DNA from 4 places in the Streptomyces sp. NPDC089919 genome. Region 4 is predicted to be linked to each of the others. Evidence: riboswitches for the same ligand, from Rfam matches in the RefSeq annotation. Region 4 holds a riboswitch; each other region holds the start of a gene.

Region 1 (2,188 bases), on a different contig from region 4:
TGAGGAACGGCACGATGCCGTTGGAGTGCCCGTTGGTGCCGCGGATCAGCGAACCGCGGGCGCGGATGCGGGAGTACGCCAGGCCGATGCCGCCGGCGTGCTTCGAGAGCCGGGCCACCTGGTGGTAGCGGTCGTAGATCGAGTCCAGCTCGTCCAGCGGGGAGTCCAGCAGGTAGCAGGAGGACATCTGCGGGTGCCGGGTGCCGGAGTTGAAGAGCGTCGGCGAGGACGGGAGGTAGTCCAGCCGGCTCATCAGGGCGTAGAGCGAGGTCACTTCCTCCAGCGCGCGGACGCTGTCGTCCTCGGCGAGGCCGCAGGCGACCCGGAGCATGAAGTGCTGGGGGGTCTCGACCACCTGGCGGGTGATCGGGTGGCGCAGCAGGTAGCGGCTGTGCAGGGTGCGCAGGCCGAAGAAACCGAAGCGGTCGTCGGCGCCGGCCGCGACGGAGGCCTCGACCAGGGCGTCCAGCCGGGCGGCGTGCAGCTTGACGAAGTCGGCGGTCCGGTCGGCGATCAGGCCCTCGCGGTGGCCCACCTCGACGGAGGCGGCGAAGGAGGTCGCGCCCTGGCCGGTGGCCTCGTCGGCGATGGCGAGGGTGAGCAGCCGGGCGGCGAGCCGGGAGTAGGCGGGGTCCTCGGAGATGAGCCCGGCGGCGGCCTCGGTGGCCAGGCCGCGCAGCTCCGCCTCGTCGGCGGTGGCGCTGCGGCCGCGCAGGGCGGCGGCGGCGACCCGGCCCGGGTCGGTGTCCGGGAGGTCCGCGGTGAGTTCCGTGAGGGTGCGCAGCAGAGCGGCGCCGGGGCCCCCGGGCTCGGCAGGAGTCTCGGACGGCTCGGACACGGCGCGCGGTGCGGCAGGCGCGATGGTCACGGTGGGGGGCTCTCCCTCGCTCGGCTCCGGTCACCACGGCGGGCGGGCGTGCGGGGGCGCGTGCGGGCGTGGCAGAAACGCGTACTCCGCACGGCGTCCACCGGCCCAACCGCGAGGCCCGGACGTCTCGGCACCCGGTTCGGTCGACCCGGGCACACCGTCGGCAGGTCCTCGGACTCCCGATGCACGAATGCGTGCACTTCATACCGTTGCGGGACAGTTCCGGATTCTCACCGGATTCCCCTGCGGCGACAGCGAGGACGAGCATACATGTGGGGGCGCCTGATCGTGTGACCCCCTAGATGTTGTGTCGCCCGCGACGGGGAGTCCCGGGGCCGTGTCTCTCCGCTACCGTCCTGCGGAGGCGGGGCGCCCGGTACCGGGCCCGTACCGGGGCATGCCGCAGGGCCCTCCCCGCGGCCCGGCCGGGCGCGTCGTACGACGGCCGGCGGGCGGCCGCGGGGACGGCCGGAAACGATCGGTGGACTGCCGGGGCCCTACAGGTCCAGCCCGTACGTCAGGAGGCTCAGGCCCGGGCGCGGGGACCAGTCGCGTTCGGGGGAGCGGGTGAAGCCCAGGCGTTCGTAGATGCGCTGCGCGCCGCGCATGGCGGGCTGGGTGGACATCACCATCCGGGTCACCCCGGGGGTCGCCCGGGCGCGTTCGAGGCAGGCCCGGACCAGCGCCTCGCCGGCACCCCGCCCGCGGCCCTCCCGGGCCACCGCGAGCATCCGGAACTCCGCCTCGCCCGCGCGGGCGATGTCGGCCAGTGGGCTGCCGGGCGGGGCGTACGCCAGACCGCCCAGGAGCCGCCCCTCGCGGTCGACGGCGACCAGGACGGTGCCCTGGGCCGCCCGGCCCGCCACATCGCGCAGGACGGCCGCGTAGGGGTCGTCGTCATGCCCTTCGAGCAGGCCGTCCAGGACGTAGGCGCGGGCGGTGACCTCGCCCAGCTCGGCGTATTCGGCGGGCAGGGCTTCCCTGATCACGATGTCCATGCTCCGAGTGTGCCGCACCGGTACGGCGGAGGGCCGCCGGGGATCCCCCGACGGCCCTCCGGCCCCGCGGCGCCGCGCTCAGCAGCAGCGGAAGCCCTCGCGCGGATCCGCCTCGCGGGCGTCCGTACGGGCCCGCTCGAACTCCCGGCGGGTCGGCACCGCCGCCCCGGGGTCGTGCGCGCGCAGGTGCGCGAGGTGCCGGTCGTAGGCCGCCTCGCCGGTGAACTCGCGGACGTAGAACCGGATCCGGGCCAGCAGGCCGGCCGCCGTCACGAGGTCACGCCCTCCTTGACGCGGCCGCCGCCCGAGTCGAGTCCGGCGG
Region 2 (2,188 bases), on a different contig from region 4:
CAACGCGAGTCCCTGGAACGGCTGGACCAGGCCTCCACCGCCCTGGCCCGGGCCCTGTCCCCGGTCTGGGCCGACGGCCGGGCGCTCTCGGACCCGCTCGACTACATCGAGGTGCTGCGCGACCCCCGCGCGATCGCGGAACGCTTCGCGGGCCTCCAGGAACAGGCCGGCCGGGAACTCCTGAGCCTCTGCAAGCCGCCGTTCGTCGCCCCGACGGCCAACAACGAGGGCATCGCCGCCGTCCGCAGACTGCGCCGGGACGGCGGCACGGCCCGGGCGGTCTACACCCGCGACGCCCTGGACGACGCCGAAGTCCTGGAGAACGTACGGCGGTTCGCCGAGGCCGGCGAGGAGTCCCGGTTCGCCCCCGCGCTCCCCCTCAAGCTCGTGGTCGCCGACGCGTCCCAGGTGCTGTGCGACATGCCCGACCCGGTGGCGGACACCGGCACCACCACCGCCCTCTACATCGAGCACCCCGCCCTGGCGGCCTGCCTGCGGATCACCTTCCTCGCGATCTGGGACGCGGCCCGGGCCCTGCCCGGGGGCCCCGCGGCGCCCCCCGGCCCGACGGCCCCGGACCCTGGCCTAGGGTGAGGGGGCAGCTGGTTCGCCCCCTGCCTTCCCGTGGCCCGAACGGCGCGGGAGCGCGCAGCGGGGCGTCGTAAGAGGGAACCCGGTGGGAATCCGGGACTGCCCCGCAGCGGTGAGCGGGAACGACCGCCGTCACACGCACTGGGACCACCGGTCCTGGGAAGCGACGGCCAGTAGATGCCCGCGTACGCCCGGCGCGTACGCGGACGCGCCCGCGAGTCCGAAGACCTGCCCGCTGCCCGTGCGCGAGGTACGCGTACGGAGACTCGGCGGTCTCGTGGGCGGACCGGCGGCAGCGGGCCCGACGGGTCCGCCGCTCCCTCGCATCCACGGCCGGCCGCCGGGTCGGACCACGACTCGCGAAGGAGAGTTCCGTGACCACGGACACCACCGCAGGCACCCGGGCCCACAAGGCGCCGGCGCAATCCCGCGTGACCCTCGCCCACATCATGAGCGAGCACGACACCAACCTCTACGGCACCATCCACGGCGGCGTCGTCATGAAGCTCATCGACGACGCGGCGGCGGCGTCGGCGGGCCGGCACGCCGACGGCCCGGCCGTGACGGTCTCCGTCGACCGGATGACGTTCATCGCCCCGGCGCGCGCGGGGGACCTGCTCACGGTCCACGCCGTGCTCGAGAGCGCCGGCCGGACGTCGATGGCGGTGGCCGTCCGCGTCACCGCCGAACGCTGGAACGCCACCACTCCCCCGACCGAGGTGGCCACCGCCCGGCTGACCTTCGTGGCCGTCGACGCCGATGGCCGCCCCCGGCCCGTGCCGGGCCTGCTGGACGCGTAACCCCTCCGGGCCGGATCAGGCCCGGGTGCCGGCGAAGAGTTCCAGATGGGCGCAGGCCGGGCAGCGGAAGGCGTCGATCTGCCAGGTGGGCCGGCCGGCCCGGCGGGCGCCGCCGAAGGGGCCCCGTTCGAGGGCGCCGGCGATCCAGCGGGCGAAGCCGCGGGAGCCCTGGCCGGCGTCCTCGACGAAGCCGGGCTCCAGGCCGACGGTGCCGCACTGGGTGCAGCGGAAGGTGTTGTCCACGGCCGGAGTCTAGGCCGGGGCCGGCCCGGGACCGCAGGCAGGGCCGGGGCGCCGGAACCCCCGCCGCCCCCCTCCGCTACCGCCCCTGACCCGCCCGGCGCTGGCCGAAAAGCACCCTCCCGCCCCACCGATGCGGACAGTTACGGTTCACTCACTGGCCACAAACGTGTGTCACGTCACAGCACGAACCGAACGACTGGACACGGCAGCCGGGGAGGCGACCCCGGGCGGCCGCGGGTCCGGGGGGATTCCACATGCACGAAATGCCCAAGGGGGCCAACGCCTCGCTCTCGGCGCTCACCGAGCAGCCCGGCGCGGTGGTCGTCAGCCTCAGCTGGAGCAGCGCCGCGGGGGACGGCGACGCCGACGTCTCGGTGATCCTGCTCGACGACAACGGCAAGGTCCGCGACGACGGCGACTTCTACTTCTACAACCACCCCGCGGCGAAGGACGGCAGCGTCCAGCTCCTCGGCAAGACGCCCACCCCCGACGGCAGCGAGGACCGCATCAGTCTGGACCTCAGCGCCGTCGCACCGGGCGTGGCGCGGATCGTC
Region 3 (2,188 bases), on a different contig from region 4:
CAGCGGGACGTGCAGCAGGGAGCAGGAGGCGGCGACGTCCACCCGGTCCGCCAGGCCCAGGAGGGTGCCCAGGGTGGCGAGGGACTTCTGGTAGTCGTTGATCCAGATGTTGCGGCCGTTGACCACGCCCGCCACGAGCCGCTTGCCGGGCAGGCCGCCCACGGCCGCGAGGTCCGCGAGGTTGCCCGCGCCGCCCTCGGTGAAGTCCAGGGCCAGGCCCTCCACGGGAGAGGCCGCGAGGACCTGGAGGGCTTCCCCGAGCCGGCCGAAGTACGAGGCGACCAGCAGCTTGGAGCGGTCGGTGAGGGCGCCGAGGTCGCGGTAGGCGCGGGCCGCGGCGTTCAGTTCGGCGGGCGTACGGTCCTGCACCAGCGCCGGCTCGTCCAGCTGCACCCACTCGGCGCCGGCGGCGCGCAGGGCGGCCAGGACCTGCGCGTAGACGGGCAGCAGCCGGTCCAGCAGCGTCAGGGGCTCGAAGTCCGCGGCCACGCCCGGGGCCGGCTTGGCCAGCAGCAGGTAGGTGATCGGGCCGACCAGCACCGGGCGGGCGGCGTGGCCGAGCGCGAGGGCTTCGGTGAGCTCGGCGACCTGCTTGGCCGCGTCGGCGGTGAAGACGGTGTCGGGGCCCAGTTCGGGGACCAGGTAGTGGTAGTTGGTGTCGAACCACTTGGTCATCTCCAGGGGCGCCACGTCCTGCGTACCGCGCGCCATGGCGAAGTAGCCGTCCAGGGCGTCGGCGGCGACCGCCTCGCGGTGCCGGGCGGGGACAGCGCCGACCATGACACTGGTGTCCAGGACGTGGTCGTAGTACGAGAAATCACCGGTGGGCACTTCGTGGATGCCGGCCTCGGTGAGCTGCCGCCAGTTCGAACGGCGCAGGTCGGCGGCGGTCTCCCGGAGGGCGTCGGCACTGACGCGGCCCTTCCAGTAGCCCTCGACGGCCTTCTTCAGTTCGCGGTTGTGCCCCTGTCGGGGGTAGCCGTACACGGTGGCTCGTGCTGCCGCGGCTGCGGGCTTCGCTGTCACGGAACTCTCCTTCGCGAGATGTCTCCAGGAACATCCCGGCGACGGGACGCGGACGCGAAGGGAACGACGGAACGGGCGGCCCACGCCGCGGGACGGATGCCCGGGGTGCCGCTCGCTGTGTACGCCGACCCGCCCACGAGGTCACCGGGATATCCGCACACGGAACCGTCCGGGTGCGGGCAACGGGCAGGTCTTCGGACTCGCGGGCACGCCTGCCGGTCTCCCGGCGGGCACCTACTGGCCGTCGCTTCCCAGGACCGTTTCTCCGGTCCCAGTGCGTATGACGGCGGTCGTTCCCGCTCACCGCTGCGGGGCAGTCCCGGATTCCCACCGGGTTCCCTCTTACGACACCCCGCCTGGCGGACGGGGTGAACCAGCTGCCCGGCCAGCCTAGGGTCCCTGATCGCGTGGCGGCGAATCCCGTCCGGCATGCGGACACCGGTACGAGGTGTCCGGGGTGGTCCCGAACAGTACTCCCTTCCAGGGGCGTTGGCCCCGACCGCCCCGACGGCCCGGAGACGACCGCGGCCCCGCCACCCCTCCGAGGAGGGGCGGCGGGGCCGGCAGGGACCGCTGTGCGGGTCAGACCAGCGACGACACCGGCTGGGCGGCCGGGGCCTGGGTGCCGGCCGGGTCGGTGCGGTGGGCCAGGAGCCGCTGGGCGAGGACGCCGAAGACGACTCCGAAGACGGCCCACATGACGACCTGGACCGAGACCGAGGCCACCCGGAAGTCCCACAGCACGGCCGCGGGGAACTCCGGCTTGACGGCGTCGGTGTTGTCCGGGAGCACCAGGAACGCGAGCCCGGTGGCGACGACGAAGCCGGCGAGGGCGGTCAGCGTGGCGTTCCAGTTGCCCAGACGCGGTGCCAGCCGGCGCCCGAGGATGATCGCGCCGACCCCGAGCAGCACGCTGAGCAGGATCATCAGGAAGAACAGCGTGGTGCGCTGCCCGATGGTGTCGGGGTTGCCGACCGCCGGCGGGGTGGCCGGGTACTTCAGGAACGGCACGAAGTAGACCAGGGTGAAGGCACCGCCGGCGGTGAGCGCCGCGGTCGCCCGCGGGCTGAACCCGCCGGCCCGGCCGAGGACGAACGAGAACGCGAGGGCGGCGATGCCACCCAGCGCGACCCCGTAGACCAGGACACCGGTGGCGAGGCCG
Region 4 (2,188 bases):
CACCAGCTCCAACGGCTGGGGCGTCGCGGGCCTCAACGCCTGCGGCATCAACGCCCAGACCGGCGACTTCGTCACCCTGGCCGGCAGGACCCCGGTCGACTTCCTCATCGCCAACCAGTACAACCCTGCCGGCGGTTTCAAGTACAAGCCCAGCGACACCGCCCCGAGCGCCTACGCCTCGATCGACGCGCTGCGCGCGGTGGTCGGCGGCGGCTTCACCTCCGCCCCGCCCGTCCCGGTCACCCCGGGCGCGCCGCAGTGGGTGGCCCAGTCGGCCTTCACCTCGGGTACCGCGACCAAGCTGGCGCTCACTGTGGACGACGGCGCCGGCAACCTGAAGGCCTGCGCCGTCTCCATCACGCCGACCGGTACCACCACCACCCTCGGCGACGTCCTGACCGCGGCGATCGGCTCGGCCGCCCCGTCCGGCTGCGTCACCAGCGTCACGCCGTCGTCCGGGACCGGCACCGTCACCGCCGTCAACGGCAAGGCGAACAGCGGCTCGAACAGCTGGAAGGTGAGCGTGGACGGGTCCGCCTTCGCGGGCGCCACCCGCGGCAAGGTCATCAACGTCGGTGACACCATCGCGCTGCGCTGGGGAGCCTGACGGACGGCGGGCGGGGCGGGTCAGCACCGGCCCCGCCCGCACCCTCCCGACGGATCAGAAGGACGTCCAGACGAACGACACCTGGTCGCCCGCGTTCAGCTTGAACTGGCAGCCGCCGACCGGGGTGGGCGTGCCGTTGACGGATATGTTCCAGTAGGCCGAACCGCCGCCGCTGACACCCTTGATGGTGTCCACGGAGAAGTCGTCGAAGGACGCGTACCAGGTGCCGTCCCAGCCGAAGTAGTGGTTCTTGGCCGCGTCGTCCAGGGCCGCGGTCGGGGTCGGCACCTTGGTCGGGTTGGCGCCACCGTTGGTGCCGTCGCACTTGTGGGTACCACCGGTGGCGGTGCTCACGTCGTGGCCCTTGGTCTTGACCTTGCCCTTGAACAGCAGGCCGTCGGGGCCCTGCACGGTGAGGGTGACCTTGACGGCGGCGTTGGTGTTCACCGGCTTGGCGTGGGCGACGGCGGGCGCGGCGGTGAGGCCGGTGAGGGCGAGTCCCAGGGCGGCCGTGGTGACGGCGGCGCGACGGGCGGGGCTCAGGAGCATGGGGTGGCCTTTCTGACCGGTGCGGTCGGCCGATGCGGCCCCGCGACCGGCGCGGCCCACCCCCGTGAGCGTGCTGACGTGGTGTTCCGGCGGTACCGGGCTTCGCTCTGCAGACCGTGACAGTGGAAGCGGATGCTGCCGCGCGGCGGGCATCCCGACTCGCGGCGCAGGTCAGCGCGCCGCACACGGTTGCAGGTCAGCGCCGGATTCCCACCGGCTTCCCCCGATCGCACAGCCATGAAGTTGTCCCCGGCCGGAGCCGGGCAGGGGAATCGTACGGGCCGACGCCGCCGCGGCCAAGTACCCGGCGGATGAACGGCGATGAGCGACCCGAAGCACCCGGCGACCACCGCACTCACCCCAGCCGCCGCGCCTCCGCCCCCGTCACGGGCTCCCCCACCCGTACCCCGTGCAGGACGTGCGCCAGTACCTCAGCGCCGCGGACCACGCGGGGGCCCGGCCGGTTTCGGCGCGGTGTGCGCACCCGGCTCGGCCGGCAGGGGCTCGCGCGGTGCGGCGCCGCTCGGCCCGCTCCCACCTCGGGTGGCGCTCTGGACTTACTAGGACGTCCAACTATATGTTCCTGGCACAAGGTCCGCGGTGCAGGGAAGCCGGTGTGAGTCCGGCACGGTCCCGCCACTGTGACCGGGGAGCGTGCTGCCCTCCACACGCCACTGGCGAGGTCTGCCGGGAAGGCGGGCGGCACGCGGGGATCCGGGAGTCAGGATACCGGCCGCGGGTTGTTCCGTGTTGTCCACGAGGATGGAGCAGACACGCATGGCACCGGTTTGTACCCACGACCCTGGTGATCCGGCGGAGCGTACCCACACCACTTCCGTGCGCTCGTAGTTCCCACGGCTTCCGCAACGGCGCACCCCCATCGGAGTGTCCGCCGCCGGTCCGTCGTGCCATCCCCGGATCCGACCTGACGAGAGCAGGCTCCCATGGTCCGTGAACTCACCCATTTCATCGGCGGAAAGCACACCACCGGCACGTCCGGGCTGTTCGCCGACGTGTACGACCCGAACACCG

Evidence for each region. Region 4 has a riboswitch for cobalamin ahead of AB0O40_RS14095 (DUF4430 domain-containing protein). Riboswitches for the same ligand answer to the same signal wherever they lie in the genome.
Region 1: another riboswitch for cobalamin. It lies ahead of AB0O40_RS29010 (ribonucleoside-diphosphate reductase subunit alpha); the one in region 4 lies ahead of AB0O40_RS14095 (DUF4430 domain-containing protein).
Region 2: another riboswitch for cobalamin. It lies ahead of AB0O40_RS04585 (acyl-CoA thioesterase); the one in region 4 lies ahead of AB0O40_RS14095 (DUF4430 domain-containing protein).
Region 3: another riboswitch for cobalamin. It lies ahead of metE (5-methyltetrahydropteroyltriglutamate--homocysteine S-methyltransferase); the one in region 4 lies ahead of AB0O40_RS14095 (DUF4430 domain-containing protein).

The regions. Positions count from the first base shown of each region.
Region 1 is NZ_JBFBGK010000092.1:24,253-26,440, forward strand. It holds gene AB0O40_RS29010 (ribonucleoside-diphosphate reductase subunit alpha) at 1-868, opposite strand, end outside; cobalamin riboswitch at 1,013-1,153, opposite strand; gene AB0O40_RS29015 (GNAT family N-acetyltransferase) at 1,366-1,866, opposite strand; gene AB0O40_RS29020 (YbdD/YjiX family protein) at 1,945-2,139, opposite strand; gene AB0O40_RS29025 (carbon starvation CstA family protein) at 2,136-2,188, opposite strand, start outside.
Region 2 is NZ_JBFBGK010000006.1:62,469-64,656, reverse strand. It holds gene AB0O40_RS04590 (helix-turn-helix domain-containing protein) at 1-594, shown strand, start outside; cobalamin riboswitch at 663-821, shown strand; gene AB0O40_RS04585 (acyl-CoA thioesterase) at 966-1,391, shown strand; gene AB0O40_RS04580 (hypothetical protein) at 1,407-1,634, opposite strand; gene AB0O40_RS04575 (TerD family protein) at 1,889-2,188, shown strand, end outside.
Region 3 is NZ_JBFBGK010000024.1:2,409-4,596, reverse strand. It holds gene metE (5-methyltetrahydropteroyltriglutamate--homocysteine S-methyltransferase) at 1-1,026, opposite strand, end outside; cobalamin riboswitch at 1,194-1,419, opposite strand; gene AB0O40_RS13035 (CbtA family protein) at 1,609-2,188, opposite strand, start outside.
Region 4 is NZ_JBFBGK010000026.1:71,066-73,253, forward strand. It holds gene AB0O40_RS14090 (hypothetical protein) at 1-607, shown strand, start outside; gene AB0O40_RS14095 (DUF4430 domain-containing protein) at 662-1,156, opposite strand; cobalamin riboswitch at 1,283-1,411, opposite strand; cobalamin riboswitch at 1,724-1,909, shown strand; gene AB0O40_RS14100 (CoA-acylating methylmalonate-semialdehyde dehydrogenase) at 2,101-2,188, shown strand, end outside.